2 regions of the Streptomyces sp. NPDC054786 genome follow, and region 1 is predicted to be linked to the other one. Evidence: predicted binding sites of a transcription regulator. Region 1 holds the regulator's gene; the other holds the start of a gene.
The links. Region 1 encodes HspR, which represses chaperone genes until heat shock. Its sites were predicted from a motif close to TTGAGNNNNNNNNNCTCAA; they were not measured.
Positions count from the first base shown of each region.

Region 2: a site for HspR is predicted at 3,368-3,386, ahead of lon (endopeptidase La). Genes of this name have one in related genera too.

Region 1 covers NZ_JBSHAW010000008.1:134,035-142,828, forward strand. The annotation lists gene ACWGI6_RS09580 (YbjN domain-containing protein) at 1-227, opposite strand, end outside; gene clpB (ATP-dependent chaperone ClpB) at 377-3,007, opposite strand; gene ACWGI6_RS09590 (pyridoxamine 5'-phosphate oxidase family protein) at 3,206-3,610, shown strand; gene ACWGI6_RS09595 (hypothetical protein) at 4,025-4,429, shown strand; gene ACWGI6_RS09600 (heat shock protein transcriptional repressor HspR) at 4,569-5,021, opposite strand; gene dnaJ (molecular chaperone DnaJ) at 5,023-6,195, opposite strand; gene grpE (nucleotide exchange factor GrpE) at 6,241-6,891, opposite strand; gene dnaK (molecular chaperone DnaK) at 6,888-8,738, opposite strand.
Region 2 covers NZ_JBSHAW010000029.1:20,045-28,838, reverse strand. The annotation lists gene ACWGI6_RS24090 (lysozyme) at 1-824, shown strand, start outside; gene lon (endopeptidase La) at 886-3,345, opposite strand; gene ACWGI6_RS24080 (pentapeptide repeat-containing protein) at 3,449-4,282, opposite strand; gene ACWGI6_RS24075 (YfbM family protein) at 4,458-4,955, shown strand; gene ACWGI6_RS24070 (hypothetical protein) at 5,042-5,626, shown strand; gene ACWGI6_RS24065 (rhomboid-like protein) at 5,620-6,507, opposite strand; gene ACWGI6_RS24060 (spermidine synthase) at 6,726-7,493, shown strand; gene ACWGI6_RS24055 (response regulator transcription factor) at 7,568-8,308, shown strand; gene ACWGI6_RS24050 (sensor histidine kinase) at 8,305-8,794, shown strand, end outside.

The sequences.
Region 1 (8,794 bases):
ACGGAGAAGATCTGCTGCTCCTCCTCGCCCCGGAACATGAAGTACGTGCGGAACTGCTCCCACGGAGCGGCGAGGTCACCCTCCTCGTCGACGACGTACTTCAGCTCCATCTGGTCGAGGAGCTGCTTGACCAGGTCCTGGTCAGGCACGACGGGACCCTCAGGCCCCGAGGGCTCGGGTTCGGGCTGGCCCCCGAAATTCGGAATCGAGGACGGGTCGATGCTCACCGTGGAATTCCCTTCGTATGGTCCCTGCCATCCTCCCCCACATCCGCCCCGTCCTGGCAACCCGGGACGGAGCGGATGCGGGCAAGGTGTCGGTCAAGGAAATGATCAGGGACACGGCCGGGCCGCGCAGCCGTATCCCCCGGCACCGGTCAGGCCGCGGCCCGCCCGCCCGGCTCCACCGACAGCTGATCGCCGTCCACGTCCACCCGCACGGTGTCCCCGTCCCGCACGTCGCCCGCCAGGATGGCCCGGGCGAGCGGGTCGCCGATGGCCGTCTGGACCAGACGGCGCAGCGGCCGGGCGCCGTAGGACATGTCCGGGGCGGGGGCGTCGATGACCGGCTCCTGGCCGAGCCAGGCGAGCCAGGTCAGGGCACGGTCGGTGACGTCCAGTGTCAGACGGCGGTCGCCGAGGCGGCGCTGCAGGTGGTCGAGCTGGATCCGGGCGATCCGCTGGAGCTGGTCCGTGCCGAGCGGGTGGAAGACCACCACGTCGTCGAGCCGGTTGAGGAACTCGGGCCGGAAGGAGCTCCGGACCGTCTCCAGCACCTTCTCCTTCTTCTGGTCCTCCTTGAGCAGCGGGTCCATCAGGAAGGTGGAGCCGAGGTTGGAGGTCAGGATGAGGATGGTGTTGCGGAAGTCGACCGTGCGGCCCTGGCCGTCCGTGAGCCGGCCGTCGTCCAGGACCTGCAGCAGGACATCGAAGACGTCGTGGTGGGCCTTCTCGACCTCGTCCAGCAGGACGACGGAGTACGGGCGGCGGCGGACCGCCTCCGTCAGCTGGCCGCCCTCCTCGTAGCCGACATAGCCGGGCGGCGCCCCGACCAGCCGCGCGACGCTGTGCTTCTCGCCGTACTCCGACATGTCGATACGGACCATCGCCCGCTCGTCGTCGAAGAGGAAGTCCGCGAGCGCCTTGGCCAGCTCGGTCTTGCCGACACCGGTCGGGCCGAGGAAGAGGAACGATCCGGTGGGCCGGTCCGGGTCGGCGATGCCGGCGCGGGTACGGCGTACGGCATCCGACACCGACCGGACGGCCTCGGTCTGGCCGATCAGCCGCTTGCCGAGCTCCTCCTCCATCCGCAGGAGCTTCTGGGTCTCGCCCTCCAGCAGACGGCCGGCCGGAATGCCGGTCCAGGCGCCGACCACATCCGCGATGTCGTCGGGACCGACCTCCTCCTTGACCATGGACTCCTTGGAGGCCTCCTGCTCGGCCTCGGCGGCCGCCGCCTCCTCCAGCGCCTGCTCCACGCCCGGGATCTCGCCGTAGAGCAGCTTGGAAGCGGTGTCGAAGTCGCCGTCGCGCTGGGCGCGCTCGGCCTGGCCGCGCAGCTCGTCGAGCTTCTCCTTGAGCCCACCGACCCGGTTGAGGCTCTCCTTCTCCTTCTCCCAGCGGGCGGTCAGACCGCGCAGCTCCTCCTCCTTGTCGGCGAGGTCCTTGCGCAGCTTCTCCAGCCGCTGGAGCGAGCCGGCGTCGGTCTCGTTCCGCAGCGCCAGCTCCTCCATCTTGAGCCGGTCCACGGCGCGCTGGAGCTCGTCGATCTCCACGGGGGAGGAGTCGATCTCCATACGGAGCCGGGAGGCGGCCTCGTCGACCAGGTCGATGGCCTTGTCGGGCAGGAAGCGGGAGGTGATGTAGCGGTCGGAGAGGGAGGCGGCGGCGACCAGTGCGGAGTCCGCGATCTGCACCTTGTGGTGGGCCTCGTAGCGGCCCTTGAGCCCGCGCAGGATCGCCACCGTGTCCTCGACGGTCGGCTCGGCGACCAGCACCTGCTGGAAGCGCCGCTCCAGCGCCGGGTCCTTCTCGATGCGCTCGCGGTACTCGTCCAGCGTCGTCGCGCCGACCATCCGCAGCTCACCACGGGCGAGCATCGGCTTGAGCATGTTGCCGGCGTCCATCGAGGAGTCGCCGCCGGCGCCCGCGCCCACGACGGTGTGCAGCTCGTCGATGAAGGTGATGATCTGGCCCTCGCTGGACTTGATCTCCGCCAGGACGGTCTTCAGCCGCTCCTCGAACTCACCGCGGTACTTGGCGCCCGCGACCATCGCCCCCAGGTCGAGCGCGACCAGCCGCTTGTTGCGCAGCGACTCGGGCACATCGCCCTTGACGATGCGCTGCGCCAGCCCCTCGACGACGGCGGTCTTGCCGACGCCCGGCTCACCGATCAGCACCGGGTTGTTCTTCGTACGGCGGGAGAGCACCTGCACCACGCGCCGGATCTCGTGGTCCCGGCCGATGACCGGGTCGAGCTTGCCCTCGCGGGCGGCCGCCGTGAAGTCCGTACCGAACTTCTCCAGCGCCTTGTACGTGCCCTCCGGATCGGCGTTGGACACCCGCTGCCCGCCGCGGCTCGCCTCGAAGGCGGCCAGCAGCTTCTTGGCGGAGGCGCCCTGCTGTTCCAGCAGGGCGCCGGTGCGCCCGCCCTTGGCGGCGATACCGATGAGGAGGTGCTCGGTGGAGACATAGGCGTCACCGAGCTCCTTGGCGCGCTGGGTGGCGTCCGCGATGGCGGAGAGCAGATCGCGGTCCGGCTGCGGCGGCGCGACGGTCGAGCCCTGCACGCTGGGCAGCGCGGCGAGCTGCCGCTCGGCTCCGTTCCGCAGTGCGGCGGCGTCCGCCTCGACGGCGGACAGCAGGTCCATGATGTTCTCGTTGTCCTGCCCGGCCAGCAGCGCGAGCAGGAGATGGGCGGACGTCATGTCCGCATGCCCGGCGGTGACCGCCCGCTCGTTGGCGGCGCTCAGCGCCTCCCGGCTCTTGTTGGTCAGCTCGGCGTCCACGTCCTCGCGATCCTCCTCGACTCGTCCTGAACAGCCTCTTCGCCCAGTCTGGGCCCCGTCCGTGCAGTGACCGGCACATCCTGCTCATGCCGGCGTGCGATAAGTTGAGTCTATTCCACTCAAGGTTGCTTCAGGGAGCCGCCCACCGGGTCGCCTCGGCTTCCGCTGAATCCCGGGCCCCGAACTACCCTTGCCCCCATGGCCCATGACCTCAGTGCCCTCAGCCCGGAGTACCTCGCCTTCTGGGGCGAGTACCTGATGCCGACGCTCACCACCCTGCGTACGGACGGGACCCCGCATGTGGTTCCCGTAGGCGTCACCTACGACGCCGGGCAGCGGATCGCGCGGATCATCACCCGCAAGGACAGCGCCAAGGTCAAGAACATCCTCGCCGCCGGGGCGGACGGCGCCACCGTCGCCGTGTGCCAGGTCGACAAGGGCCGCTGGGCGACCCTGGAGGGCATCGCGCGGGTGCGTACGGACACCGAGTCGGTGGCCGACGCGGTGGGCCGGTACGCCGAGCGCTACGGCCGGACGCCGGCGCCCAACCCCGATCGCATCATGATCGAGATCTCGGTGACCAAGGCGATGGGGCGGGCCTGAGGGCCGGCCCCCGCCGCCCCCACGTCCGCCGAGCCCACCGGCCCCCTGGCTGAAAACGGACCCTCCCGCTCCGCTGTACGCCGTCCACCTGGTACTCAAGAGCGACGGGAACCGAACAGCTCCGTGCAACGACGGACGGCATCGGGCCTGCCCCAGGCAAAAGACGGCAGCTGGAGGCCTCATGGCGTCGGCATGGCACATCGTGACGACCGTTCCGCGCCGTCCCTCCCCCGCCCGGCCGCACCCGCACGCCGAGCTCTGCCCGCGCTGCGGCGGCCAACTGGCGGTCAACCAGGACGGCTGGAAGATCTGCCACGCCTGCGGTTACGCTTCGCCGCCCGGTACAGCCCCTCCTCCACGAGGCACCCGCGGGGGTATCGTCGCCCCCACAGTCGCCACGCCCCGGAGGACACGATGAACTCGGTCCGAGTGACGGCGATCGCCTGCCTGATGCCGCTGTCCGAGCTGGACGAGGATCCGTTCCTGGTCGATGACCGCAGCCAGCACGACATGTGCACACAGTGGGCGGCAGCCCGTGACTACCACCTGACCTGCCGGCTCAGCCTGCACCACCTGCGCGCCGACCACGGCGCACTGTGGCGCGATGTCGAAGAGGGCCTGGTGGATGTGTTCGTGACGCCCAACCGCCGGGCGCTGGAGAACGCCATCGACGGCACCGCCGAGTTCACCGAGCGGTGCGCCGCTGCCGGGGTACGCCTGGAGACCGCCGACCTCGACGAGCCGGTCTACACCCTGGCGATGAGGTCACATGTGCACCGCAGGCTGTCGATGCCGACGGCGGGGTACAACGGCTGCTGAGCCGGAGCGGCCGCGGACGACGGACGCACGCAGGAGGGACTCCCGCGGCGGCGGCGCACACCGCTGACGCGACAAGGGCCGGGTTTCCCCGGCCCTTTGCCATGTCACGCGCCGGGTGCTCACGCCCCGGCCGGCCGGATCACTCCGACCGCTTGGGCCGCCACACCACCAGCGCGCTGGTCTGCTGCACATCCTGATACGGCACCAGATCACGCCGATAGGAGGCGTGCACCGCCGCCTCCCGCTGCTGCATCGTGCTGGCCGCGCCCTCCAGGGCGCCCTGCAGCTCGATGACCCGCTGCTGCAGGGCCGCGACCTGGTTCTCCAGCTCGATGATGCGCTTGATGCCGGCGAGGTTGATGCCCTCGTCCTGGGACAACTGCTGCACCGTACGGAGCAGTTCGATGTCCCGGGCCGAATAGCGGCGGCCCCGCCCGGCCGTGCGGTCGGGCGAGACCAGCCCCAGCCGGTCGTACTGACGAAGGGTCTGCGGATGCAGGCCGGAGAGCTGAGCCGCGACGGAGATGACATACACCGGCGACTCTTCGGTCAGTTCATAGGGGTTACGACGCTGCCCGCCCCGGCTGTCCATCTCAAGCTCCCTTCGCGGCCTGGAACAGCTCCGCCCGCGGGTCCGGGCCCGCGGTCGCCTCGCGATAGGACTCCAGCGACTCCTTCGCCTTGTCGCTGAGGTCACCGGGGACCAGCACCTCTATGGTGACCAGCAGATCACCTCGGGTGCCGTCCTTACGGGTCGCACCCTTGCCCCGGGCACGCATGGTGCGCCCGTTGGGGGTGCCGGCCGGCAGCTTCAGCGTCACCGGCGGACCGCCCAGCGTCGGCACCTTGATCTCGCCGCCCAGGGCGGCCTCCGGGAAGGTGACCGGCACCGAGACGGTGAGGTTGTCGCCCTTGCGGCCGAAGACCGGGTGGGCGTCGACATGCACGACCACGTACAGATCGCCGGCCGGACCGCCCTGCTCGCCCGGAGCGCCCTTGCCGCGCAGCCGGATGCGCTGCCCGTCCGAGACGCCCGCGGGGATACGGACCTGCATCGTGCGGGCACTGGTCGCGCGACCGCTGCCCTTGCAGACCTCGCAGGGGTCCTGGGCGATCAGGCCCCGGCCCTTGCAGTCGGCGCACGGGTCGGTGAGCGAGAAGCCGCCGCCCGCGCCCCGGCTGACCTGGCCGGTGCCGACACAGGTCGGGCAGACCCGGGGGGTCCCGTTCTTGTCGCCGGTGCCCGAGCACGCCTTGCACGGCGCCTGGCTGGACATCCGCAGCGGGACCGTGGCCCCGTCGACCGCCTCGGTGAAGCTGAGCGTCACCTCGGACTCGATGTCCTGGCCGCGGCGCGCGTGGGTACGCGTACCGGCGCCGCCGCGGTTGAACAGGCCGCCGAAGACGTCCCCGAGCCCGCCGCCGAAGCCCCCGCCCCCGCCACCCTGACCCTGCGTGCCCCCGAAGAGGTCGCCCAGGTCGAAGTTGAAGGAGCCGCCGCCGGCCGGACCCGGCCGGTAGCCGCCGTTGCCGAACAGCGTGCGCGCCTCGTCGTACTCCTTGCGGCGCTTGCTGTCGCCCAGGATGTCGTTGGCCTCAGAGATCTCCTTGAAGCGCTCCTCGGCCTTGGCGTCACCCTTGTTGGCGTCCGGGTGGAACTCGCGGGCGAGCTTGCGGTACGCCTTCTTGATCTCCGCTTCGGTGGCGTCCTTCGGGACGCCGAGGACCTTGTAGTAGTCCTTCTCGACGAAGTCCTTGGTGCTCATCCCCGACGTCCCTCCTTCCGCGCGGATTTCCTGTCTGCCCTCACGTCAGCCCTCGTCCGGGCCACCGTTCTCCTCGTCCGAAGCCTTGACGTCCTCGTCGGAGGGGGACTTGGCGCTCTGCGCGCCCGGCTGCGGCTCGGCGACGGCGACCCGCGCGGGGCGGATCGTTCGTTCACCGATGCGATACCCGGGCTGCAGGATCGCCACGCACGTCGTCTCGGTGACATCCGGTGCGTACGAATGCATCAGCGCCTCGTGGATCGTCGGGTCGAAGGGCTCGCCCTCCTTGCCGAACTGCTGCAGACCCAGCTTGGCGACCACGGTCTCCAGCGATTCGGCCACCGACTTGAAGCCGCCGACCAGTTCGCCGTGCTCACGGGCACGGCCGACGTCGTCGAGGGTGGGAAGGAGCTCGGACAGGAGGTTCGCCGCGGCGATCTCCTTGACCGTGACCCGGTCCCGTTCCACCCGACGGCGGTAGTTCTGGTACTCCGCCTGGAGCCGCTGGAGGTCCGTCGTGCGCTCGTTGAGCGCCGTACGTACCTGGTCCAGCTGCGCCTGGAGCGCTACGTCCGGTACGTCCCCGGCCGGGGCCGAGCCCGCCTTGTCGGCGGACTCGGCCTGCGCCGCGTCTTCGGGAGCGGCGTCGGAGGGGACGTCGGGCTTCTCGTCGAAGCCCGGGGTCTCCTCCGTCACGCGGCACCGTCCTTCTTGGGCTTCTCGTCGTCGACGATCTCGGCGTCCACGACGTCATCGGTGGCGTCCTGGGCCTGCTCACCGGCGGAGGCACCCTCGGCGGCCTGCGCACCCTGGGCGTCGGCGTACATGGCCTGGCCCAGCTTCTGGGAGACGGCCGCGACCTTCTCGGTGGCGGTGCGGATCTCGGCCGAGTCCTCGCCCTTGAGCTTCTCCTTCAGCTCGGTGACGGCTTCCTCGACCTCGGTCTTCACGTCGCCCGGAACCTTGTCCTCGTTGTCCTTGAGGAACTTCTCCGTCTGGTAGACGAGCTGCTCGCCCTGGTTACGGGACTCGGCGGCCTCGCGGCGGGCGTGGTCCTCGTCCGCGTACTTCTCGGCCTCCTGGCGCATCCGGTCGACCTCGTCCTTCGGCAGCGAGGAGCCGCCGGTGACGGTCATCTTCTGCTCCTTGCCCGTGCCCAGGTCCTTCGCGGTCACGTGCATGATGCCGTTGGCGTCGATGTCGAAGGAGACCTCGATCTGCGGGACGCCACGGGGCGCCGGCGGCAGACCGGTCAGCTCGAACATCCCGAGCTTCTTGTTGTACGCCGCGATCTCGCGCTCGCCCTGGTAGACCTGGATCTGCACGGACGGCTGGTTGTCCTCGGCCGTCGTGAAGATCTCGGAGCGCTTGGTCGGGATCGTGGTGTTGCGCTCGATGAGCTTGGTCATGATGCCGCCCTTGGTCTCGATACCGAGGGACAGCGGGGTGACGTCCAGCAGGAGGACGTCCTTGACCTCACCCTTGAGGACACCGGCCTGGAGGGTGGCGCCGATGGCGACGACCTCGTCCGGGTTGACGCCCTTGTTGGCGTCCTTGCCGCCGGTCAGCTCCTTGACGAGCTCGGCGACGGCCGGCATCCGGGTCGAGCCGCCGACCAGGACCACGTGGTCGATCTCGGACAGGTTGATACCCGCGTCCTTGATCACGTTGTGGAACGGCGTCTTGCAGCGGTCCAGGAGGTCCGAGGTGAGCTGCTGGAACTGCGAGCGCGTGAGCTTCTCGTCCAGGTGCAGCGGGCCCTCGGCGGAGGCGGTGATGTAGGGAAGGTTGATCGTCGTCTCGGTGGAGGACGACAGCTCGATCTTCGCCTTCTCGGCGGCCTCGCGCAGGCGCTGGAGCGCCATCTTGTCCTTGCCCAGGTCGACGCCGTGGCCGTTCTGGAACTGCTTGACCAGGTAGTCGACGACGCGCTGGTCCCAGTCGTCACCACCGAGGTGGTTGTCACCGTTGGTGGCCTTCACCTCGACGACGCCGTCGCCGATCTCCAGGAGCGAGACGTCGAAGGTGCCGCCACCGAGGTCGAAGACCAGAATGGTCTGGTCGTCCTTCTCCAGGCCGTAGGCCAGGGCGGCCGCGGTGGGCTCGTTGACGATACGCAGGACGTTGAGGCCCGCGATCTCACCGGCCTCCTTGGTGGCCTGGCGCTCGGAGTCGTTGAAGTAGGCCGGAACGGTGATGACCGCGTCGACGACCTTCTCGCCCAGATACGCCTCGGCGTCCCGCTTGAGCTTCTGCAGGATGAAGGCGCTCATCTGCTGCGGGTTGAAGCCCTTGCTGTCGATGTCGATCTTCCAGTCGGTGCCCATGTGGCGCTTGACCGACCGGATGGTCCTGTCGACGTTGGTGACCGCCTGGCGCTTCGCGACCTCGCCGACCAGCACCTCGCCGTTCTTGGCGAAGGCGACAACGGACGGCGTGGTCCTGGCGCCCTCGGCGTTGGTGATGACGGTGGGCTCACCGCCTTCGAGAACACTGACGACGGAGTTCGTCGTGCCCAGGTCGATGCCGACCGCACGTGCCATTTCAATTCCTCCAGCTGACTTGAGTGGAACAGGCTCAACAGTGCAGTACCGAAGAA
Region 2 (8,794 bases), on a different contig from region 1:
CACGGTCCTTCGCGGCCGTGGCCGGGGTTCTTCTCGCGGCCCTCTCCCTCCTCCTCGGGCTGCCGGGCGCCGCCGGCGCCGCGGCCACCCGGCACGCCCCCGAGCCCAGCCACCCCGGCCAGGACTGGGCCGGTTCGCAGATCGCCCGGCACGAGGGCACCGCGGCCGGCGTCGCGCCACCGGCGTCCTCGCTCGCGGCGTCCGTCGAAGGGGTGGACGTCAGCAGCCACAACGGCAGTGTCGCCTGGCCGACGCTCTGGAACAGCGGCGTCCGCTTCGCCTATGTGAAGGCGACGGAGTCCACCAGCTACACCAATCCGTCCTTCGCGCAGCAGTACAACGGCTCCTACAACGCCGGCATGATCCGGGGCGCGTACCACTTCGCCACGCCCGACACCTCCAGCGGTGCCGCCCAGGCCACCTACTTCGTCGGCCACGGCGGCGGCTGGTCCAAGGACGGCAGGACGCTGCCCGGCGCGCTCGACATGGAGTACAACCCCTACGGCGCGACCTGTTACGGGCTGAGTGCGGCCGGCCTGGTCAACTGGATGAAGGACTGGTTCGCCACCTACAAGGCGCGTACCGGCCGGGACGCCGTCATCTACACCTCCACCAGCTGGTGGAAGCAGTGCACCGGCAACTCCGCCGCCTTCGGCTCCGTCAACCCGCTGTGGATACCGCGCTACGGCTCCTCGGTCGGCGAACTCCCGGCCGGCTGGGGCTTCCACACCATCTGGCAGTACACCTCGACCGGCCCAACGGTCGGGGACCACAACCGCTTCAACGGCACGATGGACCGTCTCAAGGCGCTCGCCAACGGCTGATGCACCCATGCGGCGGCCGGCCCGGCCCCCTTCCGGGGAGCCGGACCGGCCGCCGTCGACCTCACGCCGCGACCGGTACCTCCGGAGCGGCCCCGTTCGAGGCGGGGGTCAGCGCCAGCTCCAGCACCTGGCGGACATCTGCGACCGGGTGGACCTCCAGGGCTTCGAGGATCTCGGCCGGCACCTCGTCCAGGTCGGGTTCATTGCGCTTGGGGATGACCACGGTGGTGATCCCGGCACGGTGCGCCGCCAGCAGCTTCTGCTTGACGCCGCCGATCGGCAGCACCCGCCCGGTCAGCGAGACCTCACCGGTCATCGCCACATCCGGCCGGACCTGCCGGCCCGACAGCAGCGAGGCCAGGGCCGTCGTCATCGTCACGCCCGCGCTCGGTCCGTCCTTGGGAACGGCGCCCGCCGGTACGTGCAGATGCACTCCCCGCTCCTTCAGGTCGGCGACCGGAAGTTCCAGTTCCGCACCGTGGGAGCGCAGGAAGGACAGCGCGATGTGCGCGGACTCCTTCATGACATCGCCGAGCTGGCCGGTCAGCTGGAGCCCGGACCCCCCGGTCTCCGGATCGGCGAGCGACGCCTCCACATAGAGCACATCGCCGCCGGCGCCGGTGACCGCGAGGCCGGTGACCACACCGGGCACCGCGGTGCGCCGCTCGGCCGGGTCCTGTGCCGACTCGGGGGTGTGGTGCGGCCGCCCGATCAGCGGGCGCAGCTGGTCCGCACCGACCGTGAACGGCAGCTCCTGCCGGCCGAGTTCATGCTGTGCGGCGACCTTGCGCAGCAGCCTGGCGACCGCGCGCTCCAGATTCCGTACGCCCGCCTCGCGGGTGTATTCGCCCGCCAGCTTGCGCAGCGCGTCGTCCTCCAGGGTCACCTCGCCGGTCTCCAGACCGGCCCGCTCCAACTGGCGCGGCAGCAGGTGGTCCCGGGCGATGACGACCTTCTCGTCCTCGGTGTAGCCGTCCAGGCGGACCAGCTCCATCCGGTCGAGCAGCGGCTCGGGGATGGCTTCGAGGACGTTGGCGGTGGCCAGGAAGACCACATCGCTGAGGTCGAGTTCGACCTCCAGGTAGTGGTCCCGGAAGGTGTGGTTCTGCGCCGGGTCCAGGACCTCCAGGAGGGCGGCGGCGGGGTCGCCGCGGAAGTCGGAGCCCACCTTGTCGATCTCGTCGAGCAGCACCACCGGGTTCATCGACCCGGCCTCCTTGATGGCCCGGACGATCCGGCCGGGCAGCGCGCCGACATAGGTACGGCGATGGCCGCGGATCTCCGCCTCGTCCCGGACGCCGCCGAGCGCGACACGGACGAAGGTGCGCCCCATGGCCCGCGCGACGGACTCACCGAGCGAGGTCTTGCCGACACCGGGCGGCCCGACGAGCGCCAGCACGGCTCCGCCGGCCCGTCGCCCACCGCCACTCTTGCCCGCGTCGCTGCGCGAGGTCTCCTTCGACGGCCCGCCGACGAGCCCGAACCCCCGCTCGGCCCGCCGCTTGCGGACGGCCAGGTATTCGGTGATCCGCTCCTTGACGTCCTCCAGGCCCGAGTGGTCGGCGTCCAGGACCGCCTTGGCGCCGGCGATGTCGTAGGCGTCCTCGGTCCGTTCGTTCCACGGCAGTTCCAGGACGGTGTCCAGCCAGGTGCGGATCCAGGAGCCCTCGGGGCTCTGGTCGCTGGACCGCTCCAGCTTGTCGACCTCCTTGAGGGCGGCCTTGCGGACGTCCTCCGGCAGGTCGGCGGCCTCGACCCGGGCGCGGTAGTCCTCGCCCTCGTCCTCCGGATCGCCGTTGAGCCCGGCGAGTTCCTTACGGACCGCCTCCAGCTGCCGCCGCAGCAGGAACTCACGCTGCTGCTTGTCGACGCCTTCCTGGACGTCCTTGGCGATGGATTCGGCGACGTCCTGCTCGGCGAGGTGCTCGCGCAGCGTCTCGGTGGCGAACTTCAGCCGCGCGACCGGATCGACGGTCTCCAGCAGCTGGACCTTCTGTTCGGTGGTCAGGAACGGCGAGTAGCCGGAGTTGTCGGCCAGCGTCGGCACGTCCTCGATCTGCTGGACGCGGTCGACGACCTGCCAGGCAGCGCGCTTGCGCAGCCAGCTGGTGGCCAGCGCCTTGTACTCCGTGACGAGTTCGGCCACCGCACCGGGCAGCGGATCGGGGACCGTCTCCTCGACGGTGGTGCCCTCCACCCAGAGCGCGGCTCCGGGGCCGGTCGTGCCGGAACCGATGCGTACCCGGCCCAGGCCCCGGATCAGCGCGCCGGGATCGCCGTCGGACAGCCGCCCGACCTGCTCGATCCGTCCGAGCGTGCCGATGCCGGCGTATGTCCCGTCGACGCGGGGCACAAGCAACACCCGAGGTTTGTTACCCGAGGTGGCGGCGGCCTGCGCGGCCTCCACCGCGGCTCGTACGTCCGGGTCGGACAGGTCCAGAGGCACCACCATGCCGGGGAGCACGACCTCGTCATCGAGGGGCAGCACGGGCAGAGTGAGCGATGTGGACGTCGAAGCCATGATCTCCCCTTCGGCAAACAAGTTGAGCTTTACTCACTCAATGCAGCCGGGAGGGGAGATGTTCCCCCAGGTGCGTTCGCTGTGAGCGATCACTCGCGGCGCGCTACCAGTGGGCGGGGCGGGACAAGGCATCCGGCAGCTTGGTCGCGGCGTCGCCCTTGGCCGCGTTGAGCTGCGGCTGGGTGAGGAAGAGGGCGCCGGTGAGGTCGGCACCGCCCAGGTCCGCGTCCCGCAGATCGGCACCGATCAGGTCCGCCGTGCGCAGATCGGCGCCCTTGAGATCGGCGGCGATGAGACAGGCCCCGCGGAGGTTGGCGCCCCGGAGGCGGGCACCCTTGAGGCGGGCCCCCATGAGATCGGCGCCCCGCCGCTCCTTCGTGCGGCCCGGGACCGCGGCCCGTACGAGTTCGCTGGTACGCAGCAGCAGGGCATTGACCTCGCCCCGGTGGGCCGGCACATCGAGCGCCGTGAGCTCCTGGGCGCTGCCGCGGGTGAGGCGTTCGGTCTTCTCCAGCGCGGCCCGCAGGTCGGCGTGTACCGGGCGGGCCGCCGGCCGGGTCAGCGCCTCGGCCAGGTACCGGAGGAGTTCGTGCAGCTGCCGCATGACGGGGAAGACGTCGAACATCTGCCGGGCCGTCCCCGGGGCCTGCCGCCAGTCCTGCCCGCCGAAGGTGACCTGGGAGACCTTCTGCCCGGCGCCGAAGCAGTCGTAGACGGTGCAGCCGGAGAAGCCGCGCGGGCGAAGGTCGGTGTGGATGCCGCAGCGGAAGTCCGTCTGCAGATTCGGGCAGGGCCGGCCGGCGTCCTTGTCGATCGCGAAGTCCGCCGAGGCCGCGAACGGCAGCGCGACACAGCAGAGCCCGAAGCAGCTGCCGCAGTCGGACTGCAGGCCGAGATCGACGGTGTCCGGAATCGGTTGCTCACGGTCTGGGGACAAGGTGCTTCTCCTGCGGCCGGCGAGCGCCGCACGGGGCCGCGCTCGGAAGGAGCCACCATTCTCCCAGCCGGCGGCGGTGCACCGCGTCTGGCCGGATTCGCTCGCTGCGGGAGGGCAACGGGCTCTCCGGCAGCGGGCGTTGTCAGTGGTCGCCCCTAGCCTCGGGACCATGAGCATGATCGGAGAGTACGCACGCCTCACACCTGCCGAACTCGACCGCGCCCTCGGCGATCCCGCGTGGGCGCTTGAGCTGGTCGGCGGGCGGATGGAGGCGGAGGCCGCGGAGTGTCCACAGCCCGCGCTGGCGCGCTGCATGGACATCGACAAGGCCTGGGACGCCCTCGGATTCCTGCTGCGCCGGGCGGCCTTCCCGTTGGACATCGTCCACGGCGAGGAGGCCGTCCCGGATGCCGACGACTGGGGCTACGGTCCGCCCCGTTACCTCACCCCCGAGCAGGTGCGAACCGCTGCCGGGGCGCTGACCGAGATATCCGGTGAGCGTCTGACGGCCGGCGTCGGCCCGGAGGACCTCGCCAAGGCGGAGGTGTACCCGACGATCGTCTGGGAGCGGGGCGAGCCCCTGGACTATGTGAGCGAGCACTTCGAGCTGCTGCGGCCGTTCTTCCGGGCGGCGGCGGACAACGGGGACGGCATGCTCATGTGGCTCGGATAGGAGCGCGGCCCGGTCCGGACGGGCCGCGCTCGGACGAGTGGGCCGGTTTTCTCCTCACGCCCCGTCATGACTGCTACCTTCACCGCATGTTGCAGCGGATGTCCGGAGTTTTCATCGGCGCACTCTTCGGGACGATCTTCGTCGTCGCCAACGCACACGACCCGCTGAATCCCGCGATCGGTATCGCCCTCCGGGTGCTCGCGGTGCTCACCTTCGCCGGGCTGCTGGCGCTCGGGCTGCGGGCCGGGCGCCACGGGCAGCCCGCCGAGGAGGACGCCGAGGCTCCCCGAGCGGACTGGTTCCGGGGGAAGTTCGCGTTCGTCGTGGGGGCCGAGGTGGTGCTGCTGATCGGCGGCAATCTCGCGCTGCGGGCGGCGGGCGCGCCCCCGGAGACCGCCGTGGCGTGGATCGCGCTGATCGTCGGTCTGCACTTCGTCGCGCTGATGGCGGTCTGGAAGCGGCGCAGCATCGCCGTCCCCGGCATCGCGCTGACCGCGCTCGGTATGACCGGACTGGGCATGGCGGCGACCTCGGCCGTGGCGTGGGTGCCGTTCGTCAGCGGTGTGCTGTCCGGCGTGGCCCTGCTGGGCGGCTGCGCCTACGCCATCGCCCATTCCTACCGGTCGGCCGACCGTCCGTCCGTGAGCCCGCGGCTCCCGGACGCTCAGTAGGTCCGCACGCCCTGCAGCGCCGGATGGCCCAGGTCGCCCAGGAGCGGCGCGGGCCGGGCGAGACGGGTGCGCCAGCGGCGGAGCAGCGGCCAGCCGGCGACGCCCAGGGTGAGCGAGAGCAGATGGCCCCACTCCGTCATCGGGTCGGCGTAGGCCAGCAGATCCGTCACGGCCAGGTAGCCGACGCCGGCCAGCAGCGGCCAGCGCAACCAGGCCGGCAGCAGGCCCGCGAGGGCGCCGATGCTGGTCATCACGCCGAAGCTGATGCCGTAGTCGAGGCGGTGCAGTGAGCTCTCCGGCAGCCGGCCGGCGGCGACCGAGAAGGCGACGGGCACCTCGGTGGCGAGGGTGGCCAGCACATGGCCGCCGAAGAAGACGGCGGCGGTGCGCAGCCCGCCGATCCGCCGCTCCAGGGCCGTCAGGACGAAGAGAAAACCGAGGGCGTAGGCGGAGGTCACACCGCCCGCGATCCACAGAGCGCTGGCGAGCAGCACCAGCAGCGGAGCCTGTGCCAGATGGACGACGTCCGTACTGGAGCCCTGGAGCAGTTCGGAGACCAGCGTCGGGTCGGCGTACTCGGCGAAGAGCGAGGTGGCCACGAGGAGAAGGGCGTAGCCGAAGGTGAAGGGGGTGCCGGCGGGACCGGGCAGCAGTCGCAGCCGCCGTCGCGGGGGCGTCCGGGGGACTGCGGGCTCCGCCGCCTCCGCGAGCGCCTGCCGGGACTCGCGCTGCCGGGGAATGCCCAGCAGCAAAGCCGGCGGGACGGCCGTTGCTGCATCCGGCCCGTTGTCCGGCCCCGGTATGACGGACGGCGCGCGATCGGCCCGTGCGCTCTCGGCGGTTCCCAGCCAGCTCACTTGTCCGAGGCCCCTTCCGTCCATGGCACATCCGGTCAGCCACGCCCGTGTCCCTCGGCCGTGATTCCTCTGCCCAGCCCTACGTTCCGGACCAGCCTGCACGCTCAACCCATGAAGAAGCTGTGTGAGTGATATCCCTCACATCAGGCAACCCTCGGAAGAGGCACCACGTCCGTGCCACCGGCGGCGGAATCCTGCCCAAAGCATTGGACCGGCGCGGCCCGTATGGCCACCATGACGCCATGGCTCCCGTTACTCCGACGCAGGCAACGACCGGCCTCCCCGAGGGCCCGCGCACGCTCGACCGCCGCGAGGGCCCGTACGGCGAGGTGGTGCTACGGGAACGGGGCGCACCTCCCGCGGGCCCGGGAGTTGACGGTTCGGGCGCCTCCGCCGCACCCCCTTTGATCTACGAGATCATCGCCAACGGCTGCTTCCTGATGGACACTTCCGACGGCCGGTCCGAGCGGCTGCTGATCGATGCCGCACTGGCCGCACTGCCGGCCGGCCGGGCCCGGCCTGCCGTGCTGATCGGCGGCCTCGGCGTCGGGTTTTCCCTGGTCCGCGCGGCACAACAGCCGCGCTGGGGCCGGATCGTCGTCGTCGAGCGCGAGGAGGCGGTCATCGACTGGCACCGTACGGGCCCGCTCTCGGCGGTCTCGGCGGCGGCGCTGGCCGACCCCCGCAGCGAGGTCCTGCACGCCGACCTGGTCGCCCATCTGCGGGCGGAAGCGGGCCAGGACGCCTACGACGCCCTCTGCCTGGACATCGACAACGGCCCCGACTGGACCGTCACCGAGGACAACAACAGCCTCTACTCCCCCGGTGGACTCGCCGCCTGCCGTGACCGTCTGACACCCGGCGGAGTACTCGCCGTCTGGTCCGCGCAACCCTCGCCGTCCTTCGAGGACGCCTTGCGAAATGCCGGTTTCAGCGGGGTACATACGGAAGAGATCCCCGTTGTCCGAGGCGTCCCTGACGTGGTCCATCTTGCGCGGAAGGGCGCGTAGCCGACAGTCGCACCATGCCCGTACGCTGCTGCCCAGCAATACGCGACCACGCAGGGGACATGCAGGGGCGGGCGATGGACCAGACTCAGACAACGCAGGGCGGCGCCGCCGCTGCCACGCCGGGCGCCCAGCGCCGGGTGCTGGTCGTGGAGGACGACCCGACGATCGTCGAGGCCATCGCGGCCCGGCTGCGCGCCGAGGGATTCCAGGTGCAGACGGCCACCGACGGGCCGGCCGCGGTGGAGACCGCGGAGGCCTGGCAGCCGGACCTGCTCGTCCTCGACGTGATGCTGCCGGGCTTCGACGGCCTGGAGGTGTGCCGCCGGGTCCAGGCCCAGCGACCGGTGCCCGTGATGATGCTCACCGCCCGGGACGACGAGACCGACATGCTCGTCGGCCTCGGCGTCGGCGCCGACGACTACATGACCAAGCCGTTCTCGATGCGGGAGCTGGCCGCCCGGGTGCACGTCCTGCTGCGCCGGGTCGAACGCGCCGCACTGGCCGCGCACACCCCGCGCAGCGGCATCCTGCGGCTGGGCGAGCTGGAGATCGACCATGCCCAGCGCCGGGTGCGGGTGCGCGGCTCGGACGTCCATCTGACGCCCACCGAATTCGATCTGCTGGTCTGCCTGGCGAACACCCCGCGCGCGGTGCTCTCCCGTGAGCAGCTGCTGGCCGAGGTGTGGGACTGGGCGGACGCCTCCGGGACCCGTACGGTCGACAGCCACATCAAGGCACTGCGCCGCAAGATCGGCGCCGAGCGCATCCGCACGGTCCACGGCGTCGGCTACGCCCTGGAGACCCCGGCCGCATGACGCGGCAGTGGTGGCGGAGGCCCGTGAGCGAGCTGTGGCAACGGGTGTGGGAGGCGCTGCGCCCGCTGGATCCGTACCGCTCGGTGAAGGCCGCGCTCGGGGTCCTGGTCAGTGTCTCGGTGATCATCACCACGCTGCTGGTCTTCGTCGCGATGCACTCGGCGACCGAGCTGCGGGTGATCACGATCTTCTCGATCATCGCCTCGCTGCTGATCACCCAGTTCGTGGCCAACAACCTGACCGCTCCGCTCGACGAGATGACGGATGTCACCCGGTCGATGGCGCACGGGAACTACAGCCGCCGGGTCCGCTCGGAGCGCCGCGACGAGTTCGGCGATCTGGCTGACGCCTTCAACCGGATGGCGGCCGACCTGGAGGCGGTGGACACCCACCGCAAGGAGCTGGTCGCCAACGTCTCGCACGAGCTGCGCACCCCGATCGCCGCACTCCGCGCCGTCCTGGAGAACGTCGTCGACGGGGTCTGCG